Sporichthya brevicatena: one gene and its partner. The protein of the gene in region 1 interacts with the protein of each later gene in a pairwise test. Links are inferred from orthologs where the notes say so. Each region holds a gene or a part of one and is shown on either strand. Other genes may lie near its edges.

Region 1 (6,349 bases):
TGACTGACGATGAAGACGATCAGCAGCGAGCCGCCGATGCCGAACAGCCAGAGGGTGAACGGCTCGGTCCAGCCGGAGCGCTCGGCCTCGGAGAAGCCGTACACGAGGCTGACCAGACCGGCGGTGGCGAGCACAGCGCCGATCCAGTCGAGACGACCGGCGAACTCGGCCTTGAACTCGTCGAGGAACGCGAGCGTGCCCCAGATCAGGATGAGCACGACCGGGACGTTGATCAGCATGGTCGCGCGCCAGCTGACCGCCTCGGTGAGGACACCGCCCACGACCAGGCCCGCCGCCGACCCGGCACCGGCCACGGTGCCGAACAGCGAGAACGCCTTGATGCGTTCCATGGGGTCGGTGAAGGTGTTCGCGAGCAGCGCGAGGCCGGCCGGGGCCATCAGCGCGCCGAACACACCCTGCAGCGCGCGGGCGGTGAGCATGAGCTCGAAGTTGGGGGCGAAGCCGGCGAGCGCCGAGGCGACGCCGAAGCCGATGATGCCGATCAGGAACGTCCGCCGGAGCCCGAGGTAGTCGGCGATCCGGCCGCCCAGCATGAGCAGGCCACCGAAGGCCAGGGCGTAGGACGTGATGATCCACTGCCGGTCGGCCTCGGACAGCTTGAGGTCGTCGCTCATCGCGGGCAGCGCGACGTTGACGACCGTGCCGTCGAGGACGATCAGCAGCTGGCAGCCGGTGATGACCAGCAGGCCGAGCCAGCGGCGACGGGCGGCCGCGGCCGCCCGCTGCGAGTCGCCGGCGGCGGACTCCCCCGCCTCCGGTGACTGTGGCGCCCCGGCGTCGGCCGGCGTGGAGGCGACAACCGCCATGCGTGCTCCCCTGGATGTTTCGTACGGCAGGGGGCCACCCTAGGAGCCGAACAGTACGGCTCCGTACTCGGGCAGCCCAAGTTCCGGTAGGAACTCCCCCGGCGGGGGATTATTTCCGCGAAGGCGGCGTGTCGTCGCCCGAGTTTTTTCGGGCTACTTCTTCTCGCCCCGCTTGTCGCCGGCCTCGTCGGTGGAGAGCGCCGCGATGAAGGCTTCCTGGGGGACCTCGACCCGGCCCACCATCTTCATCCGCTTCTTGCCCTCCTTCTGCTTCTCGAGCAGCTTGCGCTTACGGGTGATGTCACCGCCGTAGCACTTCGCGAGGACGTCCTTGCGGATCGCGCGGATGTTCTCGCGCGCGATGATGCGGGAGCCGATCGAGGCCTGGATGGGGACCTCGAACTGCTGACGCGGGATCAGTTCCCTCAGCTTCTTGGTCATCCGCGTCGCGTAGTCCGGTGCCTTGTCCCGGTGCACGATCGCGGAGAAGGCGTCGACGGGCTCGCCCTGGAGCAGGATGTCGACCTTCACCAGGTCGGCCGTCTGCTCGCCGTTGATCTCGTAGTCCAGGCTCGCGTAGCCGCGGGTGCGGGACTTCAGCGCGTCGAAGAAGTCGAAGACGATCTCGGCGAGCGGGAGCGTGTAGCGCAGCTCGACGCGGTCCTCGGAGAGGTAGTCCATCCCGCCGAGCGTCCCCCGGCGCTGCTGGCAGAGCTCCATGATCGCGCCGACGAACTCGCTGGGGGCGAGCACCGTCGCGCGGACGATCGGCTCGTAGATCTCCCGGATCTTGCCGTCGGGGAACTCGCTCGGGTTGGTGACGACGAACTCCTTGCCGTCCTCCTTCACCACCCGGTACACGACGTTGGGGGCGGTGGAGATCAGGTCCAGGCCGGCCTCGCGCTCGAGGCGCTCCCGGATGATCTCGAGGTGCAGCAGGCCGAGGAAGCCGCAGCGGAAGCCGAAGCCCAGCGCGGCGGAGGACTCGGGCTCGTAGACCAGCGAGGCGTCGTTGAGCCGCAGCTTGTCGAGCGCCTCGCGCAGCTCCGGGAAGTCCGAGCCGTCGATCGGGTACAGCCCGGAGAAGACCATCGGCTTCGGGTCGCGGTACCCACCGAGGGCCTGCGTCGTCGGCTTGAGCGCGTCGGTGACGGTGTCGCCGACCTTGGACTGCCGGACGTCCTTCACCCCGGTGATGAGGTAACCCACCTCGCCCACGCCGAGGCCGGCGGCCGGGATCGGTTCCGGGGAGATGACGCCGATCTCGAGCAGCTCGTGGGTCGCCTTCGTCGAGAGCATGAGGATCTTCTCGCGCTTGCTCAGGTGACCGTCGATGACGCGGACGTAAGTCACGACGCCGCGGTAGGTGTCGTAGACCGAGTCGAAGATCAGCGCCCGCGCCGGGGCGTCCGGGTCACCGACGGGCGGCGGGACCTGGGCCACGATCTCGTGCAGCAGGTCCGTCACGCCCTCGCCGGTCTTGCCGCTGACCTTGAGGACGTCGTCGGGCTCGCAGCCGATGATGTGCGCGAGCTCGGCGGCGTACTTCTCCGGCTGCGCCGCCGGCAGGTCGATCTTGTTCAGGACCGGGATGATCTGAAGGTCGTTCTCCAGCGCCAGGTACAGGTTCGCCAGCGTCTGGGCCTCGATGCCCTGCGCGGCGTCGACGAGCAGCACCGCACCCTCGCACGCCGCGAGGCTGCGCGAGACCTCGTAGGTGAAGTCGACGTGGCCCGGGGTGTCGATCAGGTTCAGGACGTAGACCTGGCCGTCCAGCCCCGTCCAGGGGAGGCGGACCGCCTGGCTCTTGATGGTGATGCCGCGCTCGCGCTCGATGTCCATGCGGTCGAGGTACTGGGCGCGCATGGTCCGGTCGTCGACGACGCCGGTGAGCTGCAGCATCCGGTCCGCGAGGGTCGACTTGCCGTGGTCGATGTGAGCGATGATGCAGAAGTTGCGGATCAGCGCCGGGTCGGTCCGGTCCGGCCGGGGGGAGGTCGGGGGCACGCTGAAGTCCGTTCCAGTTCTGCGAGGGGCGGGCGCGACTCGTCGGCGAGCGCGCGGTCGACTCCGCCAATCATCCCACTAACCTCGGGCGGGTGACGGCACCCACGGCACCCACCGCACGCACCGGCCGCCCACTGAGCGAGATCGTCGAGCCCGGGTGGGCCCGGGCCCTGGAACCGGTGACCGACGTCATTGCCGGAATGGGCGAGTTCCTCCGCGCCGAGATCGCCGCCGGGCGGCAGTACCTGCCGGCCGGGACGAACGTGCTGCGGGCGTTCACCCGGCCGTTCGACGAGGTCCGCGTGCTGATCGTCGGGCAGGACCCCTATCCGACCCCGGGCCACGCGGTCGGGCTCTCGTTCTCCGTCTCCCCCGAGACGCGCCCGCTTCCCCGCTCGCTGATGAACATCTACCGCGAGTACTGCTCCGACCTCGGCCTCCCGCCGCCGAGCAACGGCGACCTGAGCCCCTGGAGCGATCAGGGCGTCCTGCTGCTGAACCGGGTCCTCACCGTCGCGCCCGGCGCCCCCGCGTCCCACCGCGGCCAGGGGTGGGAGCAGGTGACCGAGCAGGCGATCCGCGCCCTCGTCGCCCGGGACCGCCCCCTGGTTGCGATCCTCTGGGGCCGCGACGCCCAGACCCTGCGCCCGATGCTCGGCGACACCCCGACGATCGCGTCGGCCCACCCGAGCCCGATGTCCGCCGACCGCGGGTTCTTCGGCTCCCGCCCGTTCAGCCGGGCCAACACCCTCCTCGCCGACCTCGGCGCCCCACCCGTGGACTGGCGCCTCCCCTGACCCCCTCGTCCCACGAGGGGTGACACCCCTTCTGGCGGGGCGACATAGATGTCGGCCAGGGGTGACACCCCTTACTCCGCAGTAAGGGGTGTCACCCTTTCTTTTCCACAGGCCGGGGGTCCGGCGGCGGGGGCGCCGGGGCGTGACCAGGGTGTTGAGCTCAGGAGTGGTGGGGCTCGCGGATCACCTTCGGGAGCCGCTGGGCGCCGGGGCCGCGGGTGCCGGCGACGTCGCCGGGGTTGTAAAGCGCGCACCGCTGGAGCGACAGGCACCCGCAGCCGATGCAGGAGTCGAGGTTGTCGCGCAGCGCGGTCAGGCCCTCGATCTGCGCGTCGAGGCGGGCGCGCCAGTGCCGGGACAGGCGGGCCCAGTCGGCCTTCGTCGGGGTCCGGGTGTCCGGCAGTTCGGCGAGGGCCTCGCGGATCTCCGCGAGCGGGACGCCGACGTTCTGCGCGGCGCGGATGAACGCCAGGCGCCGCAACGCGCTGCGGGGGTAGCGGCGCTGGTTGCCCGACGTGCGCACCGCAACGACGAGACCTTCCTTGTCGTAGAAGCGGATCGCCGACGTCGCGAAGCCCGCACGCTCGGCGACCTCCCCGATCGTGAGCAGTTCCTCCGCGGGTTTCATCGCGCTCCTTGACTTCAAGTTCACTTCAACTTGCAGTCTGCTCACCGTACCCCGATGAGGCAGAAGGAGCACACGATGAGCGCACTGCAGACACCCCGGGCCGTGGTCACCGGCGGCTCGCGCGGGTTGGGCCTGGCCCTGACCCGAGAGCTCGTCTCCCGCGGCTGGCACGTGGTCGTCGACGGCCGGGACCCCGACGTCCTCGCCGCCGCGGTCGCCGGGCTCCCCGACCCGACGCGGGTGACGGCGATCGCCGGTGACGTGGCCGACCCGTTCCACCGCGCCGCGCTGGTCGAGGCCGCGGGGCCGCGCGTCGACCTGCTGGTGAACAACGCGAGCGTCCTCGGCGCCGTGCCGCTGCCCCCGCTGGCCACGTACCCGCTCGCGGACCTGGAGCAGGTCTTCGCGGTCAACACCGTCGCGCCACTGCGGCTGGTGCAGCTGCTGCTCCCCGCCCTCGAACGAGGACGCGGCCGGATTGTCAACGTCTCCTCCGACGCCGCCGTCGAGGCCTACCCCGGGTGGGGCGGGTACGGGGCGTCGAAGGCGGCCCTCGACCTGCTCAGCGCCGTCCTCGCCGTCGAGCACCCCGCGGTGCGGACGTACGTCTTCGACCCCGGCGACATGGGCACCGAGCTCGCGGCCGCCGCGGGCGAGGACCCGGCCGGGCGGCCGGCGCCCGAGTCCGTCGTCCCGGCGCTGCTCCGCCTCGTCGAGGACGACCTGCCCAGCGGGCGCTACACCGCGGAGGCCCTGCGCCCGGTCGGGGCGACCCGATGAGATTCCGGACGCTGCCCGCGCCCGCGATCGCATTCGAGCTCGGCCCGGAGCGGGAGGCGGCGATGCCGCCGGAGCGTCGCGGCCTGACCCGCGACGGGGTCCGTCTGCTGGTCGCGACGCCGGAGACGGTCGCGCACCGCCGGTTCTCCGACCTCCCGGCGCACCTCTCCCCCGGCGACCTGCTCGTCGTGAACACCTCGGCGACGGTGCCCGCCGCGCTGGAGGGTCGGCGCGAAGACCGCCGGCCGACCGTCGTGCACGTCTCGGCCGAACTGCCCGACGGAAGCTGGGTCGTCGAGCTCCGCCGCCCCGACCGCGCCGGTCCGCAGTGGGACGGCGCCGCCGGGGAACGGGTCGAGGTCAAGGGTCGGCTGCGCCTGCGCCTGGTCGCGCCCTATCCGGAACCGGCCGCGTCGAGCCGATTGTGGCGGGCGGTCCCGGAGACGCCGGTCGCCCTGCTCGACCACCTCGCCCGGCACGGCCGGCCGATCCGGTACGCGCACCACTCCGCGCGGTTCCGGCTCGACGAGCACCAGACCGTCTACGCCGACCGGCCCGGCAGTGCCGAGATGGCGAGCGCGGGGCGGCCCTTCACCCCGGAGCTGCTGGTCCGGCTGATGGCGCGCGGCGTCACCGTCGCCCCGGTCGTGCTCCACGCGGGCGTGTCCAGCCAGGAGGCGGGCGAACCACCGCTGCCCGAGCGGTTCGCGGTCCCGCCCGACACCGCGCGGCTGGTGAACAGCGCGCGCTGCGCCGGTCGCCGGGTCGTCGCGGTGGGGACGACGGTCGTCCGGGCCCTCGAGTCGGCGTCCGACGCCGACGGGCTCGTCGAGCCGGCCGCGGGCTGGACCGACCTCGTCCTCGGCCCGGACCGTCCGGCGCGGGTGGTGGGCGGGCTGATTTCCGGCCTCCACGCCCCGGAAGCGAGCCACCTGCTCCTGCTGGAGGCGGTCGTCGGCCCGGACCTCGTCGCCACCGCGTACCGCGCCGCCCTCGGCCGGGACTACCTCTGGCACGAGTTCGGCGACTCGACCCTGTTCCTGCCCGGGGCAGTGGCGGGGCCGGCGATCCTGGGAGCGGCCTGAAGGGTTGCTGGACAGGCATTGAGGGACCGGCGCGGGGCGGGCGAGCGATGTTCCCTGGAGTGGTACGACCGCCCACTCATCGAAGGAGCTGAGTCCGCCGTGCGCATGCTCCGGAAGCTTGCCAAGGCCGAGGCCAGGGTCGCTGCCCTGACCGAGGAGTCCACCGCGCTCGCCCTGCGCCGCAGCCAGGCCGAGACCGCCCTCGCCCAGAGCGAGGTTCACCGC
Region 2 (6,319 bases), on another replicon or contig:
CCTTCGCCGTCCTCGCCCAGCAGCCGGTCGAGGTCGCAGAGATCGTGCTGCGCCGCGCGGCCGAGGTCGAGGCCACCGTCGCGCGCGAGGGGCTGGAGTTCGGGCTGCGCGGGCGACTCGGCGCGGTCGGCGGGCAGGTGCTGGCGATCCAGGGTCTCGGCGGTCTGTACGAGGAGCTGTTCCTGCCGCTGATCGGCGAGCACCAGGCGCACAACGCGGCCTGCGCGCTCGCCGCCGTCGAGGCGTTCCTCGGTGGGGGCCGCGGGGAGCTCGACGTCGACGTCCTGCGGACCGGCTTCGCCGACGTCCGCTCGCCGGGACGGCTGGAGGTCGTCCGCCGCTCGCCGACGATCGTCCTCGACGCGGCGCACAACCCGCACGGCGCGGAGGCGACCGCCGCCGCGGTCGGCACCGACTTCGGCTTCACCCGGCTGATCGGCGTCCTCGGCGTCCTGTCCGACAAGGATGCCCGCGGGATCCTCGCCGCGTTCGAACCCGTGCTGGCCGAGGTCGTCATCACGACGGTCCCCGGCCCGCGGTCCATGGACGCCGACGCGCTCGCGGCCCAGGCCGTCGAGATCTTCGGCGAGGACCGGGTCGAGGTCGTCCCGCGGCTCGACGACGCGATCGAGGCCGCCGTGGCCCTCGCCGAGGACGGCGCGGACGACCTCGGGGGCCTCGGCGTGCTCGTCACCGGGTCGGTGGTGCTCGCCGGGGCGGCGCGGCAGCTGCTCAAGGGCACTCCGTCGCAGGGCGCGCGGTCCAGGGCTCAGCCGTGAGCGGCGAGTACGAGCCTCGCGGCCTGACCGAGGCCTCGCGGATCAAGATGACCCGCCGGCTGTGCTCGGTGGTGCTGATCTTCGAGGGCCTGGTCGTCTTCTTCGGGGCGCTGGTGGCCTCGCGGATGTCCGACGACGTCTCCTCGGGCGCTGCGCTCGCGGTCGGGGGCGGGCTCGCGCTCGGGTGTGTCCTCGCGACCGGGCTGCTGCGGTCGCCGGCCGGGATCCCGGTCGGTTGGGCCGTGCAGGTCCTCGTGCTCCTCACCGCGGTGATCGTCCCCGCGATGGTGATCCTCGGCCTGATCTTCGGGGGGCTGTGGATCGCCGCCCTCCGGATCGGGCGGATGGTCGCCGAGGGCTACCCGGGCGGCGGCGGATAGGCTCGCCGCGTTCCGCGCACTGTCGAATCGCATTTGCCTAGGAGTTCCGCGTGTCCGAGAAGACCCTCGTCCTCGTCAAGCCGGACGGCGTGCGCCGCGGCCTGGTGGGCCAGATCCTGTCCCGCTTCGAGGCCAAGGGCTTCACGATCGAGGCGATGAAGCTCCAGACCGTCGACAAGCAGCTCGCCGACCAGCACTACGCCGAGCACGTCGAGAAGGGCTGGTACCCCGAGCTCCGCGAGTTCATCACCTCCGGCCCGCTGGTCGCCCTGATCCTCTCCGGCGACGAGGCGATCACCGTCGTCCGCGGCATCGTCGGCGCGACCGACGGCCGCAAGGCCGCCCCCGGCACCGTCCGCGGCGACTTCTCCCTGTCCAACCAGGAGAACCTGATCCACGCCTCGGACAGCCCCGAGTCCGCCGCCCGCGAGATCGCGCTCTGGTTCCCGGAGCTCTGAGGTCCCGCTCACAGCACTGTCCGACCGGCCGCTCGTCCGACGAGCGGCCGGTCTTTTTTTGTGCCCCGGCCCGGCCCGGTGTTCCCGCAGGTGACGGGCCGGATGGGGCCCGGAAGCGGGGGGCGAACCGGGCCATAACGGGCAGCCGCCGAAAGGGTGGCTGTGAAGCGCCGCGCCGTCGCGCGTCGCTGCCGTGATCTTGACCGGAGCATGGCTATCGTCGCCTCACACGGGGTATAGCTTCACACCTGTCACACCCGTCACTCTCGCCCCGGAGGCTCGTCTGATGACCACACTCGAGACACCGCCCACCGGGACGGGACTGGCCCCGGAACGCACGATCGTCATCGACGACGCCCCGGAGGCGAAGGTCCCGGCTCCCCGGCCGGCCACCCCGGCGCGGAACCCGCTCGGCGGGTTCTCCCTGGCCTCGCCGATGAGCAAGTTCGTCGGCCGCGACATCGGCGTCGACCTCGGCACCGCGAACACGCTCGTCTACGTCCGCGGCCGCGGCATCGTGCTCAACGAGCCGTCCGTCGTCGCGATCAACACGATGACGGGCGCGGTCGTCGCCGTCGGCTCCGAGGCCAAGCAGATGATCGGCCGCACCCCGGCGCACGTCGTCGCCGTCCGGCCGCTGCGCGACGGCGTCATCGCGGACTTCGAGATCACCGAGCGGATGCTCCGCTACTTCATCCAGAAGGTGCACCGCCGGCGCTACTTCGCGAAACCGCGCGTCGTCGTGTGCGTGCCCTCGGGCATCACCGGCGTCGAGCGCCGCGCGGTCATCGAGGCCGCCAGCCAGGCCGGTGCCCGCCAGGTCCACATCGTCGAGGAGCCGATGGCGGCCGCGATCGGCGCCGGGCTCCCGGTGGCCGAGGCGACCGGCAGCATGGTCGTCGACATCGGCGGCGGCACGACCGAGGTCGCGATCATCTCCCTCGGCGGCATCGTGAACGCCCAGTCGATCCGCACCGCCGGTGACGAGTTCGACGAGGCGATCATCAACCACGTCAAGAAGGTCTACTCGCTGATGCTCGGGGAGCGGTCGGCCGAGGAGATCAAGATGACGCTCGCCGCGGCCGTGCCGCTGGCGAACCCCGAGGTCGCCGAGATCCGTGGGCGTGACCTCGTGACCGGGCTGCCGAAGACGATCGTCGTCTCCTCGGAGGACGTCCGCGACGCGATCGCCGAGCCCGTGCAGGCGATCATCGACGCCGTCCGCAACACGCTCGACTCGTGCCCGCCCGAGCTCGCCGCCGACATCATGGAGCGGGGAATCATGCTCACCGGCGGCGGTGCGCTCCTGCGGGGTCTGGACCAGCGACTGTCGGACGAGACCGGGATGCCGGTCGTCATCGCGTCCGACCCGCTGGACTGCGTCGCGCTCGGCGCCGGCAAGTGTGTGGACGAGTTCGAGGCGCTGCAGGCCGTGATGGCACCGCACAACCCGTACCAGCACCGCTTCTGACGCGAGGTCGCTCATGGTCCGCGACACCGCGGCGACGCGTGTCACGCTCGGCGCGCTGCTGGTGGGGGCATTCGCCCTCGCCAGCATCGACGCGCAGGCGGGAGACGGGTCGTCGCCGCTGCATCCCGTGCGCAGCGCCGCCGCGACGGTGCTGAGCCCGCTGCAGGCTGCCGCCACGACCGTGACCGACCCCGTCGTCCGGGTGGCGGGCGCTTTCGGTGGGGCGAACGCCGACGCGCGGCGCATCGAGGAGCTCTCGGCGCAGAACGTCGCCCTCCAGGCCCAGCTCCGCGACGCGCTCGCCCGGGGGACCTACGCCGACCGGTCCGAGGCGCTCGCCGACATCGCCGCGGCGACCGGAACGAACCTGACGACGGGTCACGTCATCGCCCTGAACGCGATCGACGGCTACTCCTGGACGGTCGTGATCGACCGCGGCAGCACGCACGGCGTGGTCGTGGACTCCGCGGTGCTCAACGCGTCCGGCCTGGCCGGCCGGGTCCTGTCCGTCACCGAGAAGACCTCCACCGTGCTCCTGCTCGCGGACCCGATCGTCACGGTCGGGGTCCGGGTGACCGACACCGGTCAGATCGGTTCGCTCGACGGCACCGGCGGCGACCTGCTGCGGCTTCGGCTCTTCAACCCCAACGCCCGCCTCGCGGTCGGCCAGGACGTCCGGACGTTCGGCTCGCCCGGTGGGGCGCCCTACCCGGCCGGCATCCCGATCGGCGAGATCGTCGACATCCAGGGTGCTGGCGGCCCGGCCCCGGTGGCGTTCGTCCGCCCGTACGCCGAGCTCTCCGCGCTCGACGTGGTCGGCATCGTGACCGTCCCTCAGCCGACTGCCCCTCAGGAGAAGCGGTGAGCCCGGCGACGGCGCGAGCGCTCCGGCTGACCGGCCTCGGTCTGCTCGGTCTGCTCGTCGCCCTGACCCAGGTCTCGCTGATCGCGCGGCTCGAGTGGCCCGGCGCGGGGCAGCCGCAACTGGCCGCGTTGGCCGTGCTGGCGGTGGCGCTGCGCGGCGGACCGCGGGCCGGTGGCGTCGCCGGCTTCGGCGTCGGACTGGTGCTCGACCTGCTCCCGCCCGCCGACCACCCGGTGGGGCAGTGGGCGTTCGTGCTCTGTCTGCTCGGCGCGGTCGTCGGATTCCTCGCCGCGGACGTCGCCGAGTCGACGCTGCTCAGCATCGCCGTCGGGGGAGTCGCCGCCGCGCTCGCGCCCCTGCTGTTCACGCTCGTCGGCCAGTTGCTCGGTGACCCGCGCGCCGGGGTGCTGCACGCGCTCGCGACGCTGCCGTCGGTCGCGCTCTCGACCCTCCTGCTCGCGGTGGTCGTCCTGCCGCTGTCCCGGCGTCGCCGGCCGGCGCCGATCCCGGCCGAGATGCCGCTGGCCCGGGTGCCGCTGGGGGTCCGGTGAGCGAGGGCGTGGCGCGCACCGGGCGCCGCGTCCGTGTGCTGCAGGGGATCGGGCTCTCGCTGATGGTCCTGCTCGCGGGCCGGCTGGCGTACTTGCAGTCGGTCGACTCCGACGCGTACGCCGCGGCGGCCGACGCCAACACCATCCGCGAGGTCGTGACGCCCGCACCGCGTGGGCTGATCCTCGACGATGCCGGCCGTCCGCTGGTCCAGAACCGCACCCAGCTCCAGATCACCGTCGACCGCACGGCGCTCTCGCGGCAGCCGGACCGGGGCGGGGCGGTGCTCGCCCGTCTCGGTCGCGTCCTCGGCACCAGCGCCGACGACCTGCGCGCGCAGATCCGCCCCTGCGGGCCCGGCGTGACCGCGCCCTGCTGGAACGGCTCGCCCTACCAGCCCGTGCCGGTCGCCGTCGACGTCGACTCCCGGGTCGCGATGCAGGTCCTCGAGTTCCGCGAGCGGTTCCCCGGCGTCGAGGCGATCTCGGTGAGCGTCCGCAACTATCCGCAGGAGGGCAAGGCCAACCTCGCCCACGTCCTCGGGTACCTGCAGCCGGCTGACGAGAAGGACGTCGCCGCCCAGAAGGAGGCGGGACTGCGCGACCCGCGGCTCGGCGCCGCCAACCTCGTCGGGCGTGCCGGCCTGGAGAAGCAGTACGACTCCCTGCTGCGTGGGGCGCCTGGCGTCACCCGCGTGACGGTGGATCACCTCGGCCACGTCCTGAGCACCGTCGAGGCGGCGGCACCGCGGCCGGGCAACAACCTGCTCACCTCGATCGACGCCAAGGTCCAGGCGATCGCCGAGCGTGCGCTGGCCGAGGGCATCGAGCGGGCCCGGACGGTGCCGGACTACCGCGGCCGGAAGTACGCGGCGGACTCCGGCGCGATCGTCGTCCTCGACTCGACCAACGGCGCCGTCGTCGCGATGGCGGGCGCGCCGACGTTCAACCTGTCCGACTGGGTCGGCGGCATCGACGCGAAGACCTACGCGCGGCTCGTCTCGGACAAGGCCGGCACCCCGTTGCTCGCGCGGCCCTACGCCGCGGCGGACCCGCCCGGCTCGCTGTTCAAGGTGATCTCCACCGCCGCCGCGGCGAAGGCCGGCTACGACCTCAACAAGACCTATCCGTGCCCGAGCTCGTACACGGTCGGGAACCAGACGTTCAAGAACTACGAGTCGCAGGCGCACGGATACATCACGCTGGCGCGCGCGCTCGAGGTCTCCTGCGACACCGTCTTCTACAAGATCGCGCACGAGATGTGGCTGCGCGACGGCGGGGAGAAGCCCGTCGCCGACCCGGCCGACCCGATGCAGCGGATGGCGGAGATCTTCGGCCTCGGTCGCCCGACGGGTATCGACCTGCCCGGTGAGATCGGCGGCCGGATCGCCTCGCGCGAGTTCAAGCAGTCGTACTGGGAACAGACCCGCGAGGCGACGTGCGGGCGGGCCGAGGCCGCGAACACCGACCGCGCCGCCGTCTACGGCGACGACGCCGCCCGCGCCGCCTTCCTGCACCAGCTCGACCGGGAGAACTGCATCGACGGCGCCAAGTGGCGGGCCGGCGACGCCGTGAACTTCTCGATCGGCCAGGGCGACACGATGACGACGCCGCTGCAGATGGCGCGCGTGTACGCCGCGATCGCGAACGGCGGGACGCTGTGGCGACCCCGCGTCGCCCAGGCCGAGCTCACGCCGGACGGGGACGTCGTCCGCACCTTCTCCCCGGTCTCCGACGGCAAGGTCGACGTCGCGCCCAAGGTCCTCAAGTACCTGCTCGCGGCGCTGGAGGGCACCGCCCGCAACGGCACCGCCGCCG

The links.
Region 2: the proteins of ABD401_RS15245 (region 1) and ndk interact in binary tests that used the Escherichia coli proteins (3 or more experiments, as listed by UniProt). The link is inferred for Sporichthya brevicatena from one-to-one orthologs.

Annotation. Positions count from the first base shown.
Region 1 is NZ_BAAAHE010000025.1:18,533-24,881, reverse strand. The notes cover bases 1,836-4,778. They hold ABD401_RS15245 (uracil-DNA glycosylase), read left to right. Parts: upstream 1,836-2,926; coding sequence 2,927-3,631; downstream 3,632-4,778. Other genes in these bases: ABD401_RS15235 (SDR family NAD(P)-dependent oxidoreductase), read left to right, coding at 4,335-4,778; soxR (redox-sensitive transcriptional activator SoxR), read right to left, coding at 3,792-4,259; lepA (translation elongation factor 4), read right to left, coding at 1,836-2,834. Outside these bases: ABD401_RS15255 (MFS transporter), read right to left, coding at 1-827; more of lepA, read right to left, coding at 981-1,835; more of ABD401_RS15235, read left to right, coding at 4,779-5,039; ABD401_RS15230 (S-adenosylmethionine:tRNA ribosyltransferase-isomerase), read left to right, coding at 5,036-6,124; ABD401_RS15225 (hypothetical protein), read left to right, coding at 6,224-6,349. UniProt on the Escherichia coli protein: Excises uracil residues from the DNA which can arise as a result of misincorporation of dUMP residues by DNA polymerase or due to deamination of cytosine.
Region 2 is NZ_BAAAHE010000046.1:3,945-10,263, forward strand. What follows is about bases 1-2,913. They hold ndk (nucleoside-diphosphate kinase), read left to right. Parts: upstream 1-1,209; coding sequence 1,210-1,617; downstream 1,618-2,913. Other genes in these bases: ABD401_RS21495 (bifunctional folylpolyglutamate synthase/dihydrofolate synthase), read left to right, coding at 1-779; ABD401_RS21500 (DUF4233 domain-containing protein), read left to right, coding at 776-1,159; ABD401_RS21510 (rod shape-determining protein), read left to right, coding at 2,054-2,913. Outside these bases: more of ABD401_RS21510, read left to right, coding at 2,914-3,088; rod shape-determining protein MreC, read left to right, coding at 3,102-3,953; rod shape-determining protein MreD, read left to right, coding at 3,950-4,504; mrdA (penicillin-binding protein 2), read left to right, coding at 4,501-6,319. UniProt on the Escherichia coli protein: Major role in the synthesis of nucleoside triphosphates other than ATP. The ATP gamma phosphate is transferred to the NDP beta phosphate via a ping-pong mechanism, using a phosphorylated active-site intermediate.